4 regions of the Ruegeria sp. BB1 genome follow, and region 1 is predicted to be linked to each of the others. Evidence: riboswitches for the same ligand, from Rfam matches in the RefSeq annotation. Region 1 holds a riboswitch; each other region holds the start of a gene.

Region 1 (4,206 bases):
TGTTGTACCCTTCGGGACGATCTTCTGGAGGAAGTCCGGCGCCTCGCTGCGGAAGGACGTTTTGACTACCTGCTTATTGAATCCACAGGTATTTCCGAACCATTGCCTGTGGCAGCAACTTTCGATTTCCGGGATGAAGCGGGCGACAGCTTGTCGGACGTGGCGCGGCTCGACACCATGGTAACGGTTGTCGATGCGGTGAACTTGCTGAACGATTTCTCGTCCCACGATTTCCTACGAGACCGAGGCGAAACGATGGGAGAGGAAGACGAGCGAACTCTGGTCCACTTGCTTACGGATCAAATAGAATTCTCTGATGTAGTGATCCTGAACAAGGTTGAAGATGCGGGGTCAGAAAAAGTTGATGCGGCACGCAAGATCATCCGCAGTCTGAATGCAGATGCCGAGATCATCGAGACCAACCATTCGGAAGCTGCCGCAGAAAAGATCCTGGACACCGGCCTGTTTGACTTCGAGCAAGCCCATGAACACCCGATGTGGGCAAAGGAGCTGTATGGCTTTGCCGACCATGTGCCTGAGACTGAGGAATACGGGGTTGTGTCATACGTTTACCGGGCGCGACTTCCGTTCGCTCCCGAACGCATTTTGGGCGTTCTCAACGGTGATCTGCCAGGGGTGATCCGGGCCAAAGGCCACTTTTGGATTTCGACACGCCCCGACTGGGTGGCTGAATTTTCACTCGCCGGTGCATTGTCCAGCATCAAACCACTCGGCACCTGGTGGGCATCAGTTCCCGAAGAGCGACGCCCCGCACATGACAGCGCCCGCGCCTATATGCAGGCCCACTGGCAAGAGCCGTGGGGCGACCGCCGTCAAGAGATCGTTTTCATCGGTGCCGGGATCGACTGGCAAAGTTTGAAGGCACGATTGGACAATTGCCTTATTCCAGCAGTCACGGCGACAGGGCCCGGCAATTTGCCGGACCTGCCGGACCCCTTTCCGATTTGGCGCCGGGCAGAGGATGCCGCATGAACTTCGTTAGAAAGCCCGTGGAAGACAAGGTCACCGGTGTGAGCTTCGCAGATGATCCGGCGGCAATCCGCACTTTTGCACAGCCAAACTGTGCCGCTTTGATTTGGCGCCGGCGAACCCCGCCGGATATGCAAAGCTGGCTTGACCAACTTGATCCCAAGGCGTTGCCAAGTGGGCGAGTCATTCTTCCACCAAGCGCCGTTAAGACGACCGTGGGGCAACTCTGCGATATCTCCGGCATGCCTAACGGGACTGAAAGAGCGTGGCTTCAAGATGATATCGCTTCTCTGGCCGACATGTTCTGTGAACTGATGAACGCCAACTTCCTGCGGCTGCGGCTGGATGTTGTCACCACCAATGCTTGCCGTAAATTTCATACCGATGCTGTCACCGCCCGGTTGGTCTGCACCTATCGTGGCACTGGAACACAATACGGCACCTCGACTGATGGAAACGATCCCGCGCTTGTGTTTACCGTTCAGACCGGCGCTCCGATCCTGCTACGGGGAACACTCTGGACCGAGCGACCATCGTCAGGGGTGGTGCATCGCTCGCCTCCGATCGAAGGTACCAGTGAATCCCGTCTCGTCTTGGTTTTGGACCCAGTGGAAAATCCGGAAACCAAAGCATGAGACGTAACCTCGGGCATTGCAGCTTGCGCCGCAAGCATCGATCAACCGATCCGATGGATGTGTTTGACGGCCTGCCAGCCCCGTTGCGACAGTGGTTGTCAGAAGCTGCATTGCCATGGTCCCCGGTATCCGCGCGCCGCATCTGGTCAAAATCGCGGGCCAAGGGGCTTTCATCAGAAGAAACGCTCGTGTCACTCAGCCAGGCCGAAGCCCGAACGCTCGCGCGTGACCGGCAATCGACTGTTTTCAAATTAAATTCTCAAACATGAAGGAAAAAATGCTACCTCTAACACAGTATGCTGTCGCGACCCATGCGGCACTGGGTGCCGCACTTACAGCGAAAACGCATGCGGCAGACTTCGAAACCCTGAGCGTTTGAGTTCCGATCGAAAAGTTGTTGTTTCAAATCGTGATTGACATGGCCCCCAGTCTAAGACAAGCAAGGGCTAGATGGTTCCCGATGGTGCGCCCAAGGGATGAAAAGGGAATACGGTGCGGTTCGCCACTTTGGCGCCAAATCCGTGACTGCCCCCGCAACTGTAAGCGGTGAGCGACGCCAAAATCCACTGGTCATTGGGCCGGGAAGGATGGCCAAGCATCGACCCGCAAGTCAGGAGACCTGCCATCACATGTTCAACCAACCCGGGGCGGGGCGTCCTGGAAGGAGGCTTTGATGGCACGTCTGAAACGTGTGTACATGATCGGCACCTTCTGTCCGCGCTTGGCTTCAAGCGGAGCGGACTATGCCGGAAACACCTGACCACTTCCTTCTGATCTGCTCGACCTGTACCGGCGCATTGCCTGTCGATGTCATGCGCAATGCGTTGACCGGCAGGTTGCCAACCGGGTTCGCAGTGCGCACCGTTACCTGCATGGCGGGCTGCGCGCGACCAACAGCCGTCGGATTTCAGGCTGTCGGCAAAGCACACTACCTGTTCGGCGATATTGAAACTGCCGAAGATTTCGACGCGCTGGCGGAATTCGCACATCAGTACCGCAACGTCGCAGACGGTTGGACCAACGCGACGGACCGGCCGCAACCACTATTTACAAAAACCCTTTCTCGTTTGCCTCGGATTCAATTGGGGGAACCATCATGACGACCTCATCTTTTCTGGTTGCGCGTGATCTCGAATACTATGCGCTCAATGGTGACGTTCTTCTGCAAGGTGTCTCGTTTGAATTGGCCGAGGGCGCGATACTGGCAATTGCCGGTCCAAATGGGGCGGGAAAAACCACGCTTTTGAACCTTCTGTGCGGGGCGGCTGAGATTGTATTGGGCAATGTATTGGTCAAGGAACGCAGCCTGAAACATATGCCCGCAATGGAACGCGCCCGCATGATCGCTGTTGTGGGCCAGCAAGAACAACCGGATGGCAGGTTGCTACTGCGGGACTATGTTGCCATGGGCCAGATTCCGATCTGGGCCGACCGTTCGGCGGATGAACATGCCAGAGAACTGAACAGAATCCTTGAGCTGACCGACCTTGGCGCGCTGGCAGAAAAGCGCATGGCGGTATTGTCCGGGGGCGAACGTCAACGCGCGCATATCGCCCGGGCACTGGCACAGAATCCATCGTTGTTGTTCTTGGATGAGCCAACCAACCATCTCGATCCAGATGCCAAGGGTCGGATGCTGTCTCTGGTCGCCGAACTCGGCATCACGGTTGTGATGATTGTCCATGATCTTGTCATGATCCCGGAATTTGCCACCCACGTGGCGCTGATGAAATCTACGCGGCTCACGGGATTTGGCCCCGTGGCCGAAGTGCTGACCCCCGAGCGGGTCCGCGATACTTTTGGCGTTGAATACCTGTGCTTTCACCACGAAGGCCGCGTGATTCCAGCGCTGGATATCCGAAAATCCACAATCTCAACCTAAACCAAGGAACATTCCCAAATGAAACACATCTGGTCCGTGGCGCTGTTCACAGCCATGGCAGGCGGCGCGTCCGCCCACGAGGTCACCGTCGACAACTGCGGAGCGCCGCTGGTGTTCGAAGCCCAGCCCGAGCGTCTGGTTGTGCATGACATGAACATGACCGATATGGCCTTCGCGTTGGGCCTGCAGGACAAGATCGTCGGTCTGACCGGCATCACCGGCTGGTACAAAACCAGCCCGGAATTCGACACCCTGCGCGGTGATATCCCCGAACTGGCACCGAAATACCCAACTGTCGAAAACCTTGTTGCCGTGGAACCCGACCTGTTCTTTGCTGGCTGGTATTACGGCATGAAGCCGGGCGGAGATGTGACCCCGGATACGCTGGAGCCCTTTGGTATCAAGACCATGATCTTGACCGAAAGCTGTGTGCATCTGGACAAGGATCGCCCCGAAGCCAGCATGGACCTGCTGTTCAATGACGTCCTGCGCCTGGGTCAGGTCATGCACGTCGAAGACAAGGCCGAGGCGCTGGTCACGGGCTGGAAAGACGAACTCTCAGCGATCGAAGCGCAGACTGCCGACCTGGCGAAACCCCGCGTTTTCTTGCTGGACGGCCCGGCGGACGCGCCATTCACCGCAGGTAAGTTCGCCATCCCCGATGCTATGATTGCTGCCGCGGGTGGTGAAAACGTGACC
Region 2 (4,206 bases), on a different contig from region 1:
CCGAGGCACGCTGGGTCGGTTGGAATTCGATACGCCCGGGTTGATAGGCTGCAAGCCGCAAAGACCGCTTGACCTCATCCAGAAGCACGCCGTCCCGGTTTGCGCGGATCAGTTCGACCACATGATCGAAGGTCGGATAGCGTGCCAGGGCAGCCTGCACATCCTGCGCCAACGCCGCGCTGGGTGCGCCGCCGCCCCCACCATGGGCGGGAGCTGCATAAGAAGATGCCACCGGCGCTTGCGTCTGAACCGCGGCATGCGATGGCGCCGGTATCCCGCCACCGGGTCCGCCATTTGGCGGTGGGGGCGTGTCTTGCAGACGTTTGATCAACTCTTCCGGGCTGGGCAGGTCGGCCACATGGGTCAGTCGGATCACCGCCATTTCAGCTGCCATCATGGCATTCGGGGCCGCCGAGACCTCTTCGAGCGCTTTAAGCAACATCTGCCACATCCGGGTCAGGACGCGCATCGGCAGGGTCTCGGCCATTTGTTGACCACGCGCGCGTTCGTCCGGGGATACGGTGGGATCATTGGCTGCGTCTGGCGTGATTTTAACCACAGAGACCCAATGGGTGATCTCGGCCAGATCGCGTAGCACGGCCAACGGATCGGCTCCTTCGGCATATTGCCCGCCCAACTCGGTCAGTGCGCCTGCAGCGTCCCCGCGCAGGATCATGTCCATCAGGTCCAGTACCCGACCGCGATCAGCCAGGCCCAGCATCGCGCGGACCTGATCGGCGCTGGTTTCACCCGCACCGTGCGAGATCGCCTGATCCAGCAGCGAGGTCGCGTCCCGGGCCGAACCCTCGGCTGCACGGGTGATCAGCGCCAGCGCGTCATCCGCGATCTGAGCGTTTTCCGCCGCCGCAATCTTGCCGAGCAGGCCGATCATGTCCTCGGGTTCTATCCGGCGCAGGTCGAACCGTTGGCAGCGCGACAGAACCGTCACTGGCACTTTACGAATCTCGGTGGTGGCAAAGATGAACTTCACATGCTCGGGCGGTTCTTCAAGCGTCTTGAGCAGCGCGTTGAACGCGCTGGTCGACAGCATGTGGACCTCGTCGATGATATAGATTTTGTAGCGCGCGCTGGCGGCGCGATAGCGGACACTGTCGATGATCTCGCGGATATCGTTCACACCAGTACGGCTGGCGGCGTCCATCTCCATCACGTCAACGTGGCGGCCTTCCATAATGGCCACGCAATGTTCGCATTGGCCGCAGGGCTCGATCGTTGGTTTGCCGTCACCATCGGGGCCGATGCAGTTCATGCCCTTGGCGATGATCCGTGCCGTGGTGGTTTTGCCGGTGCCGCGAATGCCGGTCATGATGAAAGCCTGCGCGATCCGGTCGGCCTCGAACGCATTTTTCAGCGTGCGCACCATTGCGTCCTGACCGACGAGATCGGCAAAGGTTTCCGGGCGGTATTTGCGGGCAAGAACCTGATAGGCGGGGCTGGGCGTGTCGTTCATATCTGCTCTGTCGGATTCGGGTTCCGATGCAGCGTAGAGACCCCTGCCGCCCGCGTCCACAGCAGGCTTGGGTGAATTTCGGTTTGCAGCACAATTTGCACGCCTTAGAAGCGAGTATCAGGGAGGGTCCGTAGTGAGCCAGTTCGCACTTCATTCAGTTCAGATTGGAAACGGCACCGTTGCCTTGTCGCCCCTTCCGGGGCGCGGTGGCGGGTATACGCGGGACTTGGGAACGATCTGCGACTGGCAGCCGGATCTTGTGATCTCGATGACCACCGAGGTCGAAATACTGCAAGAGGGCGCAAGTGGGCTTGGCGAAGACCTGCACGCACTCAATATCGAATGGGTGCATCTGCCGGTAGCGGATTTCGGTACGCCGCCTCCTGAGGTTGACGCGGCGTGGGGCAGTGTCAGCCCTGCGGCGACTGATATTCTGTCCCGCGGGGGGCGGGTGCTGGTGCATTGCCGGGGCGGCTGTGGCCGGTCCGGGATGATCGTGCTGCGCCTTATGGTCGAGCATGGCGAAGACCCCGAGACAGCGTTGACCCGTTTGCGGGCGGTGCGGTCCTGCGCCGTCGAGACCGGCGGCCAGATGGAATGGGCCGCCCTTGGGCGGACGCGCGACTAGATCAGAGCGCCACCTGTCGTTCTGCCTGTGCTACCGGGTTGGGCGGGATCGCTGTGACCTCAAGCATGGCGCAGGGTGGGGTGGTTAGCATGCCTGTGGGGCGCATGGTCACATCCGGGCCGAACATCATATCTGCGTAAGCATCCAGCGACTCGAGGGGCGCATCCTCGCTTGTTCCACAAAAGACCCGGATCAGGTCTTTTTGCGCGCGAAACCGTGCGCTGCATCCTTGCGTGCAATAGACCAGCTCAGTGCTGCCGTCGAACTCAAAATCAAACGTCGTCGCAGGAACGGCCGCGTCCATCGCCTGCACGATCGCGCGCGCCATCTGTGCCAGCGCCGGACAGGTTTTTCCGGTGCGTTGGCAAACGGTTGCGGAATACTGGTTCGTCTTTGTCTTCCAGATCATATTGCGCCCTCCGCGCGTGGAACGGGGGCATGGATCAGGTGTGACAGCGTGCTGACGACCTGCCCGGACACCCCGCCCGAGTTTCGGTTTCTTGTTCGATGGCAGGTCTCCTGACTTGCGGGTCGTTGCGTTGCCGACCTTCCCAGCCTTGCGGCCAGTGGTGTTTCGGCATTGCTCACCGCTTACAGTTGCGGGGGCAGTCGCGGCCTTGGTTCGTTCCGGTATTCCGGGCAGAACCGCACCGTGTTCCCTTTTCATCCCGCCCCGGGGACCGGGGACGAGAACCATCACCCAATCGCTAGCGGGTAGGGGTGGCCTGAGTCAAGCCGCCTTTTGGTGGGGCAAAGTGGACGCGTGGTCATGCGGAAACAGGATTGACTTAGGGTGGCAAAAGATGCCGTTTGGGGTGGTGAACTAATCGGTTCAGATTGAGGGCGCCATGCTGGATACCGCACAAGCTGTTTTAACCGAGGATTTTCAGTTTCCTTCTGGTTCGACCCAACTGTCGGCTCGGCTGTACCTGCCGGTGGCCGAACCTGGGATCGCCGTGGTGATCCACAGCGCCACCGGAGTGCCGCGCGACTATTATCAGCATTTCGCACGCTGGTTGGCTGCGGAACATGGCATGGCCTGTCTGACCTATGATTACAGCGATTTCGGTCAATCGCAGAGCAGGCCATTGAAGTCAGCTCAGGCCACGATGGCGGATTGGGCGCTGATCGACATGCCTGCGGCTCGGGCCGAGATGCGCAGGCGATACCCCGACGCGCAGCACTGGAGCATCGGCCATTCCGTCGGCGGTATGCTGGGGCCGATTCAACCCGATATTGATCAGATCGACCGTATGATCTGCGTCTGCGCCGGGCCGGTGACTGTGTCGGACCATCCCTGGCCTTATCGGGCGTTGGCTTTGCTGTTTTGGTACGGACACGCGCCCCTGGCCGTAAAAGCGCTGGGTTACCTGCCGGGCAAGGCACTGGGATTCGGATCGAACCTGCCTGCCAGCGTCTATTGGCAGTGGCGCCGCTGGTGTACTGCGCCGCGCAACTACCTGCCCGAAATTGGCGTGTCCTTGCCCGAGGCCCGCTGGGCACAGTCAGACACACCAGTGGATCTGTTCAGCTTTGAGGATGACGATCTGGTGCCAAAGAACGCGGTCTGGCGGCTGGCTGATCTGTACGGGCCCAACGCACACCGCCATTTGTTGTCTCCGGGCGAGTTCGGCCTGTCCAAGGTTGGCCATATCGGTGCATTTGCCCGACGCAACGCGGCGGTCTGGCCACGGCTGATTGCCTAGGCCTGTTCGCAACAATTCAATGTCGGGAGTTTAAGTGAGAGGTTGGACATCGACCCAAGCGGGGCTCGTTGTGGCTGCTTCCTTCCGGACCTGACCAGGTTGGCGAGGCGCTCGCCCGCGCCAACCTCTCGGGGTCTGATATAGGCAACGGGCGCTGGAAACACAACCCGTCAGAGCGTCAAACGGAACAGCAAAAAGCCCTCATCGTCTTCTCCGACGACGTGAGGGTCATATTCTTCAAGCTCGGCAATGTGGGTTTGTGCCTTCGGACCGGTTCTTAACAGCGCAGTCGCGCCCTGCATCGGGGCAAAGCCAAATGGATAGGGCGCATACTGCAAGGGATCTTGCGGCAGTGCGCCGGACAGATAGTCCTGCAAGACGCGCTGAACAGGCAGGTTCGG
Region 3 (4,206 bases), on a different contig from region 1:
GGTGTTTCAGCGCCGTCAGATTGGCCAACCGCATCGTGGGCATCCGCCCCTCAGCCCCGCCACCGCGATGCCAGCCTGCCGCGAAAGCTCCGAGGTCGCTGTCCGAAAAGGACAGCACCACCAGATCCGCCGGGCTTTGGCCCAGATCGGTCGGGGTCTCGGTTTCCTCGAGCCCGTGGCTTTCGCGGAAGACGACGTGCATGGCTTACTCGGCGGCCTCGGTCACACCCACGAGGATCTCGCGGATCGCGGCCTCTTTGATGTCGTCATGTTCGGCAATCACCACCAGACGCGAGCGGCGCTCTTCGCCGGGTTCCCATGGGCGGTCGTACTGATGTCGCACGCGTGCGCCAACCGCCTGAACTAACAAGCGCATCGGTTTGCCCTGGACAGCGGCGTAACCTTTGACCCGCAGGATGTTCAGCTCATTTGCCAAGCGTTCGATATTGGCAACCAGTGCTGCCGGATCGGTCTGTTCCGGCAACTCGACGATAATGCTTTCGAAATCGTCATGTTCATGATCGTGGTGGCCATCGTGGTGCGACGGGCGTGCATCCATGTCATCCTCGGCGGCAGCCTCAAGCCCCAGTACGACGCGCACGTCCACAGCGCCTTCGGCAACTTCGACGACGGGCAGGGCGCGCGGAGCCTCGGCTGCGATCACTTCTTTGGCCTTTGCCACGCCTTCCGGGCCAGCCAGGTCAGGCTTGGTCAGCAGGATGATGTCGGCGCAGGAGATCTGATCCTCGAACACCTCGGACAAGGGCGTTTCATGGTCGATCGAGTCGTCAGCCAGGCGCTGGGCGTCGACGGCTTCGACATTCGGGGCAAAACGCCCGGCGGCGACGGCCTCGGCATCGGCCAGAGCGATCACGCCATCCACGGTGATTTTCGAGCGGATATCGGGCCAGTCAAACGCTTTCAACAGCGGCTTTGGCAGAGCCAGACCGGACGTTTCGATCAGGATGTGATCAGGGCGCGGCTCCAGTGCCATCAGCGCCTCGATGGTCGGAATGAAATCATCGGCCACGGTGCAGCAGATGCAGCCATTGGCCAGTTCCATGATATTTTCCGCCGGGCAATCGGGAATGGCGCAGGATTTCAGAATGTCGCCATCCACACCCACATCGCCAAATTCATTGACGACAACGGCCAGACGCTTGCCCTGAGGGTTCTGCATTAGATGTTTGACCAGCGTGGTTTTGCCCGAACCCAGAAAGCCGGTGATCACAGTGACGGGGAGTTTTTCGAGGTTGCTCATTTCAGGGCTCCAATCGGGGGAATGCGGGCCGCACAGTTTTTGCGGAAATGTTCGGGACGTTCGCGCCATTTGACCAGACCGTCTTCGGCGGCGAGATACTTGGTGACGCCTTCGACGATGGTGTCGACATGGTCGGTTTCGTTCAGGTTTTCGTACACAAAGGTCCAGCGGGTCGGTCCGCCGCGCAGCACTATGGAACAACCCTGATCGCAATTTGACAGGCACTCGACCGGCTTCAGCACGATACCTTCGGGCAAATCGGCGTCTTCCAGTGCCTTGTGCAGCAGGGCACCTGGACGTTGCGCATCGTCTTCAATCGGCAGGCCACGCCGACAGGTCGTGCAGACCAGCAGCTCGACTGGTGCAGTCTCGGTCACGTCTCTCATCCCCCCAAATCCTCTTTGCAGGGGACGGGGTTTCATGCGGGCCACGTCTGCACATGGACCCGACACCGGATCACCCCGTCCGGTTTCAACTTCGGGCGCTGGCAGGTCTCCCGGCTTGCGGATGTCGGGGCGCTTGCCCCGGCAGATGTCCCGCCTTCCCGGCCTTGCGGGCCAGTGGCATTGGGCACCCTCTCCGGTCACGGTCGCGGGGGCGGCTGCGTTTGACGGTTGCCCGCTGACGCATTCCCTTTTCATCCATCCGAAGATGGACACCAACGCATGCGACATGCGGCACGGGCAGGGGGCTTGTCAAGCACGAGGCGCATGGTGAAATCGTTCAAACCAAAAAAGCGACCAGCCTGTGTCAATCCGCGGCATGCGCGGCCAGCCTCTCGCGCAGCCAAGCGCAAAACAACCCTGCCGCAGCGGTCGATTGCGTAGCGCCTCGTGTACTGATCAGGTAATGCGACTGGGCAAAAGGAATCGCAGGTCCCGCAATTGCAATCGGCACAGCCTGCCGGATCGCATTCCGGGCGAACCGTTCCAGAACCGTTGCATAGCCCGCCCCTGCCATCACAAGCTGCAGTGCTGCGACCGAGGTGTCCACCGAATGTCGGGGCGGCTGGTCCGGAAGCGCGAGCCCGTTGGCCTGAAAGTACCGCGCCCAGTTGTCTTCGTATCCAAGGATATGAATCAGAGGGCCTTGCCGCAGTACGTTCAGGGTCGCGGGCGAGTCCCCGGCCCGGCATACCGGTACCAGCTTTTCATCTGTCAGCTTTTCGGACTGAACGCCGGGCCAATCGCCATAACCCAGCCGGATTTCCACATCCAAATCGCCGGGGGCCACGCTGTCATTCCAGATGTGCGAGACAAGGCGTACTGGGATCTCGGGGTGGCGAGCGGTAAAGTCGGGCAGTTCCGCCGCGACCCAATAGGTGGCTGTCGATATCGCCGCACGGATCGTCAGGGTCTGGCGCGAGGCAGGGCCGAACAGGCTGTTGGTGGACAGGGCGATGTCGCCAAGCGCACGCCGCACAGTCAACGAATAAGACTGCCCCAGCTCAGTCAGTTCCAACCGGCGGGCATTCCGGGTGAACAGCTTTTGCCCAAGCTCGGCTTCAAGCGACCGGATATGCAATGAGACCGCCGTCTGCGTCAGGCCCAGCTCTTTTGCTGTGGTGGTAAAATTCAGATGCCGCGCGGCGGTTTCAAAGCTGCGCAACCATGTGGGGTTTGGAAGGCGATCCATATATCACCAAATTATTTTGACCATAATTGGCATTATTAATCATTTTCGTTTCTAACAGACAACACAGATACTCGGCCCGAATACGACCGTCAGGAGGGAAACATGAAAGTCGGATTTATCGGTTTAGGAAATGTGGGCGGCAAACTGTCCGGCTCGCTTCTGCGCAACGGGATTGACCTGACGGTTCACGACCTTAACCCAGACTTGGTGGCCGAGTTTGTGGCCAAGGGGGCCGAAGCCGCGGAAAGCCCGGCGCAGATGATGCGGGACTGCGATGCCGTTATAACCTGCCTGCCGTCCCCGGCGGCCTCGGACGCAGTGATGCAAGATATGCTGCCCGCGGTCGGGCCGGGCAAGATCTGGATGGAGATGTCGACCACCGACGAAGCCGAGGTTAAACGACTGGGCGCCATGGTGATCGAGCGAGGAGGAGCGGCGGTGGATTGCCCGGTTTCAGGCGGGTGCCACCGGGCGGCTACTGGCAATATCTCGATTTTCGCCGGGTGTGATCGCGAAACCTTTGAGCGGATTCTGCCGTTTTTAACCACGATGGGGCGGCGCGTGCTGCACACGGGGGAGTTGGGCTCAGCCTCGGTCCTAAAAGTTCTGACCAACTATCTGGCGACCGCCAACCTGATCACCTGTGCCGAAGCGCTGGTAACGGCCAAAGCGGCCGGGATGGATTTGAACACCACTTATGAGGCGATAAAGATTTCGTCGGGTACTTCGTTCGTGCATGAAACAGAAAGCCAGGTCATTCTGAACGGGTCCCGCGATATCTCTTTCACCATGGACCTTGTCAAAAAGGACATCGGACTGTTCCAAGACGTCGCCGACCGCGCCGGAGTACCCTTGGAAATCAACCCGGTAATGATCCGCATCTTCGACGACGGTATCGCCCGCTATGGTGAACGCGAACTGTCCCCGAATATTATCAAGCGGTTGGAGGACGCGACCGGGCTGGATATCACGGCGCCCGGTTTCCCGACCGAGATGCACGATGATGAACCGGAAGAGCCGGGTTATGAAGTTATCCCACAGAGAGGTCAGGCCGAATAGCGCACACCGAGCGCAGTTGAATACCGGTTAGATAATCAAAGAAGTGGAGGCGAGTACCGGAATCGAACCGGTGTACACGGATTTGCAATCCGCTGCGTCACCACTCCGCCAACTCGCCTTTTCAAGTAAAATCAAATACTTGCTGTGGTGTGGCAGGCGTTTTAACACCTTTCGTCAGGGGCGTCCAGTGGGTTGATTGCAAAAATCCACCTCCATGTGTTGCCGCATGGCGCGGCGCGACACCAAGTCTC
Region 4 (4,206 bases), on a different contig from region 1:
GCCGCCGACACGTTCCAGACCGGACTGCGCAAACACGCTGAATCCAAACCCGTGCATGGAGAATGCGGTGGATACATGGCGCTGGGTCAGGCCTTGATCGACAAAGAGGGCGAGCGACATCAGATGGCAGGCCTGCTGCGGCTGGTGACCTCGTATGAAAAGCGCAAGTTCAATCTGGGGTATCGGCGCGCAGAATTGCTGGCCCCGATGCCCGGTTTTGCAGCCGACACGGCTCTGCGGGGGCATGAATTCCATTATTCTTCGATCGTAGAACAGCCGGACGCACCGCTGGCGCGGGTGTTTGATGCTGAAGGTGCTGAAGGGCCGCAAACAGGTTCGGTGCGCGGGAACGTCACCGGTACGTTCTTTCACCTGATCGCCGAGGCCTCGGCATGAGCGGTTTCGTATCCTTCATAGGTTCCGGCCCCGGCGATCCTGATCTTTTGACCCTGAAAGCAGTCGACCGGATGCAAAAAGCAGATGCGGTGCTGTTTGATGACCTCAGCAGCGGCCCGATCCTAAGTCATGCGCATGGCGATGCAGATCTGGTGGGCGTGGGCAAACGGGCCGGGCGACCCTCACCCAGGCAGGATCACGTGAGCCGCCTGTTGGTGGATTACGCCAAAACCGGTGCTCGCGTAGTGCGGTTGAAATCCGGTGATGGCGGGTTGTTCGGCAGGCTGGAGGAAGAACTGGTTGCCCTGCGTGCGGCCGGGATCGAATATGAAATCATCCCTGGCATCCCCTCGGCGGTTGCGGCGGCGGCGGCAGCAGGAATACCCCTGACACGACGCCTGACTGCGCGGCGGGTACAATTTGTCACTGGCCACGATGTCAGCGGCAAACTGCCCGAAGATCTGAACCTGCCCGCGCTGGCCGATCCGGACGCAACGACCGTGGTGTTCATGGGCAAACGGACCTTTCCTCTGTTGGTAAATGCGCTGCATGAGCATGGTCTGCCGCTGGAGACACCTGCCCTAATGGCCGAATCCGTATCGACTCCCGACCAGAGCCTGCACCGTGCAACAATTGGCGCGCTGTCGCAAAAGCTGGAGGCCGAGATCGGCACAGCCCCGGCGCTGATCCTGTATGGCCCGCTGGCAGAGTTCGACGATGTTTGAGTTGTCTCTAATCGGAATTGGCACTGGCAACCCGGATCACGTGACCTTGCAAGGGGCAAATGCCATCCGCGATGCAGACCTGATCCTGATCCCGCACAAGGGCGAGAACAAGGCTGATCTGGCCGGGTTGCGCGAAGAGATCATTGCAGCTGTGACTGACACTCCGCCGCAGATCGCCTATTTCGACATTCCCAAGCGTCGGGCCGATGATGGTTATCTACGCGGGGTCGACGAATGGCATGATGCCATTGCCCTGCGCTGGCACGAGGCGATTGCGGCCCACCCGAATGCGCGACAAGTGGCACTGCTGATCTGGGGCGACCCGTCGCTTTATGACAGCTCGTTGCGAATCGCGTCGCGGCTGGACCCTGAGCCCACGACACGGGTGATCCCTGGCATCACCGCGCTGCAGGCATTGACGGCCGCCCACGCCATCCCGATCAATGATCTGGGCGCGCCTTATGTTGTGACCACCGGACGGCGGATCAGGGATGAAGGCTGGCCGGCAAATGCCTCGAAAGTAGCGGTAATGCTGGATGGCGAGTGTTCGTTTCAATCCCTGGACATGGCCGATTATGACATCTGGTGGGGTGCCTATGTCGGCATGAAAGAGGAAATCCTGATCAAAGGCGCTTTGACCGATGTGGCGCAGGAGATTCTGGACACCCGTGCCAAGGCACGTGCCGATCATGGCTGGATCATGGATATCTATTTGCTGAAAAAGCGCGTGATCTGACCTAAAAGGTCGCAAATGACGATTGCACCAGCGGCATCATAGAGGCTAAATGAACGCGTCTGGTCCTGCCGGAGACATCCGGATGCTAAGAGGGAATGTGGTGCGACTGCCATGGCAGCCAAATCCACAGCCGCCCCCGCGACTGTAAGCGGAGAGCCCCTGTTCAACCAGCCACTCCTGTTCTCAGGGGGAAGGCGAACAGAGGCATCGACCCGCAAGCCAGGAGACCTGCCAGGCGACAATTGAAACACCGGTCGTCGGGTGCGGCGGCAAAGGAGAATAAAAGATGGCAACACAAACGCAAACAGCATCCGCCTCGCGCGCTGGTATCCTTCCGGTCATGTTCGCGGTGGTACTGGGTCTGGGTATCATCACCCTGACCGGTCACGTACAGGCCGCGGCGCTGCATGACGCAGCACACGACGTGCGCCACGCGACCGGCTTCCCCTGCCACTAAGACCATGTTCAGTCGTATACTGACCAGCGCGTTGTTCGCTGGTGCTGCAGCGGGGCTGATAGCCGCATTGCTGCAGTTGGTCTTTGTGCAACCTGTTTTGTTGCACGCAGAGCTGTACGAATCCGGTGAGTTGGTGCACTTCGGAGCCGAATCCGTTTCGGCGCATCCCGAATTGCCGGGCATGTTCTCGGAACTGACCCGTGACGCGCTGAGCGTCATTTTCACCATGCTGACCTATACCGGTTACGCGCTGCTGATGGTTGCTCTGATGTCCGTGGCCGAAGGCCAGGGCCACACGATTGATGGCCGCACCGGCGTGCTTTGGGGTCTGGCTGGGTTCATCGCCTTTCATCTGGCGCCTGGCTTTACCCTGGCACCAGAGGTGCCTGGTGTAGCGGCAGCTGACGTCTATGCCCGACAGGTCTGGTGGTTTGCCACTGTTGGTGCTGCGCTTGTTGCGCTGTGGTTGATTGCGTTTGGCGGCAACCTGATCAGCTATGTGATCGCAGCAGCCCTGTTGCTGGCACCCCATCTGATCGGTGCGCCCGAACCGGATGTGTTCACCGGCCCCGTCCCGACCGAGATCGGCGCTCTGTTCGCCGCTCGCGCCTTTGGCATTGGTCTGGTGGCCTGGGTTCTGGTTGGCGCCTTTGCCGGGTATTTCTGGCAAAGCGAAGGCAAACGCGTCGAAGCAGCGGCCTGATCCTCTTATGTAATGACGCGCCGGGTTCTGCCCGGCGCGTTTCTTTTTGCCCAAAAGGAAAGAAAAATGGCACGCTCACTTGCCCTTTTTGCAATCGGCCTTGTGTTCGGTGGTGGTGCTGGTTTTGTGCTGGCGGCAGCCAATGGCGCCACGTTTGACGGCCACGATCATGGCGATCCGTCCCATCACGGCGGCGCGCATGCCGAAGCGATGGCCCATGACCATTCGACCACGGTAAACCTGCCCGCAGGGGCGGACGCCCCCAGCGTTGCAATCGCGCTGACCCAGGACCCGATGGCCGGGTGGAACCTGCACGTCATGCCGCAGAATTTCCGGTTTGCCCCAGAAAACGCGTCAACAGCCGACGTAGACGGCGAAGGCCACGCGCATGTTTACATCAATGGCGAGAAACTGGCCCGGCTCTACGGCAACTGGATACACATCCCCGACCTTCCGAAGGGAGAGGTCGAGGTTTCGGTTTCGCTGAACGCAAACAGCCACAGCGCACTGACGGTCGACAACGTACCGGTCAGCGCTGCCGTGACCGTTCAGGTCGATTAAAGCGCCGGTATCCGCGCGCGCAAACACATCCGAAGTCGCCCGCAGGGTCGGGCGTCTTCGATCCAACCTGCGGGACTGTCCAAATAGGCTTTGCAGGTCGCGACGATGTCTTCGGCATCGGTAACGATATCGACCCCCGAAAACACGTAAGACGCCCGTCCTGCGGCCTGCAATGCCAATGCGGTCGGCTCAGCGCAGCCACTGAAACAGGCGTGATCCGAGATGACGACCCGGCCATTCAGCCCTGCACGCACCAGCGCGTCATCCACGGCCTGCCTCTCGGCCACTCGGTCACGCGTTCCCGCACAACTGCTGCAAATCAATAGGCGTATCGGGTCCACGTGTGGCCTCGTGTTTGATGGTTTGCATGTTTCTGCGGCTTTCTAGACGTCGGCGCAATCCTGAATACGCACGGAAATGTGCGTGCGCGGAACTCGGATTTCTGGCATCACTCAGACAGTCACATTGAACGAGGCACCGTCATGCGCACGCTTTTGGGTTTGCTCTGTCTTCTCGCCCTGCCTGTTCGGGCCGAGGAACCATTGTCGGGTTGGGCAGTGTATCCAACCGTCAAAAGCTATGAAGAACTGGTCGCGGATACGAAGGCTGCGGTGAAGGAAAACGGGTT

The links. Region 1 has a riboswitch for cobalamin ahead of ACR0AL_RS17155 (DUF1636 family protein). Riboswitches for the same ligand answer to the same signal wherever they lie in the genome.
Region 2: it holds a riboswitch for cobalamin, as region 1 does, so the genes downstream of both, ACR0AL_RS16150 (hypothetical protein) here and ACR0AL_RS17155 (DUF1636 family protein) in region 1, are expected to answer to the same signal.
Region 3: it holds a riboswitch for cobalamin, as region 1 does, so the genes downstream of both, ACR0AL_RS00345 (DUF1636 family protein) here and ACR0AL_RS17155 (DUF1636 family protein) in region 1, are expected to answer to the same signal.
Region 4: it holds a riboswitch for cobalamin, as region 1 does, so the genes downstream of both, ACR0AL_RS00275 (CbtB domain-containing protein) here and ACR0AL_RS17155 (DUF1636 family protein) in region 1, are expected to answer to the same signal.

What each region holds. Positions count from the first base shown of each region.
Region 1 is NZ_JBQFVB010000009.1:64,275-68,480, forward strand. Features, by position in the region: gene ACR0AL_RS17140 (GTP-binding protein) at 1-993, shown strand, start outside; gene ACR0AL_RS17145 (DUF1826 domain-containing protein) at 990-1,625, shown strand; gene ACR0AL_RS17150 (DUF6525 family protein) at 1,622-1,894, shown strand; cobalamin riboswitch at 2,060-2,266, shown strand; gene ACR0AL_RS17155 (DUF1636 family protein) at 2,369-2,725, shown strand; gene ACR0AL_RS17160 (ABC transporter ATP-binding protein) at 2,722-3,507, shown strand; gene ACR0AL_RS17165 (ABC transporter substrate-binding protein) at 3,526-4,206, shown strand, end outside.
Region 2 is NZ_JBQFVB010000008.1:50,390-54,595, reverse strand. Features, by position in the region: gene ACR0AL_RS16160 (DNA polymerase III subunit gamma/tau) at 1-1,471, opposite strand, end outside; gene ACR0AL_RS16155 (protein-tyrosine phosphatase family protein) at 1,605-2,099, shown strand; gene ACR0AL_RS16150 (hypothetical protein) at 2,101-2,508, opposite strand; cobalamin riboswitch at 2,592-2,812, opposite strand; gene ACR0AL_RS16145 (alpha/beta hydrolase family protein) at 2,948-3,805, shown strand; RNA gene ffs (signal recognition particle sRNA small type) at 3,838-3,936, opposite strand; gene ACR0AL_RS16135 (bifunctional 2',3'-cyclic-nucleotide 2'-phosphodiesterase/3'-nucleotidase) at 3,976-4,206, opposite strand, start outside.
Region 3 is NZ_JBQFVB010000001.1:69,131-73,336, forward strand. Features, by position in the region: gene cobN (cobaltochelatase subunit CobN) at 1-202, opposite strand, end outside; gene cobW (cobalamin biosynthesis protein CobW) at 206-1,261, opposite strand; gene ACR0AL_RS00345 (DUF1636 family protein) at 1,258-1,647, opposite strand; cobalamin riboswitch at 1,731-1,939, opposite strand; gene ACR0AL_RS00350 (LysR substrate-binding domain-containing protein) at 2,012-2,896, opposite strand; gene ACR0AL_RS00355 (NAD(P)-dependent oxidoreductase) at 2,999-3,955, shown strand; tRNA gene ACR0AL_RS00360 (tRNA-Cys) at 4,000-4,073, opposite strand.
Region 4 is NZ_JBQFVB010000001.1:54,605-58,810, reverse strand. Features, by position in the region: gene ACR0AL_RS00290 (cobyrinic acid a,c-diamide synthase CobB) at 1-396, shown strand, start outside; gene cobA (uroporphyrinogen-III C-methyltransferase) at 393-1,121, shown strand; gene cobF (precorrin-6A synthase (deacetylating)) at 1,114-1,857, shown strand; cobalamin riboswitch at 1,901-2,107, shown strand; gene ACR0AL_RS00275 (CbtB domain-containing protein) at 2,144-2,314, shown strand; gene ACR0AL_RS00270 (CbtA family protein) at 2,319-3,017, shown strand; gene ACR0AL_RS00265 (hypothetical protein) at 3,084-3,578, shown strand; gene ACR0AL_RS00260 (DUF1636 family protein) at 3,575-3,919, opposite strand; gene ACR0AL_RS00255 (DUF302 domain-containing protein) at 4,061-4,206, shown strand, end outside.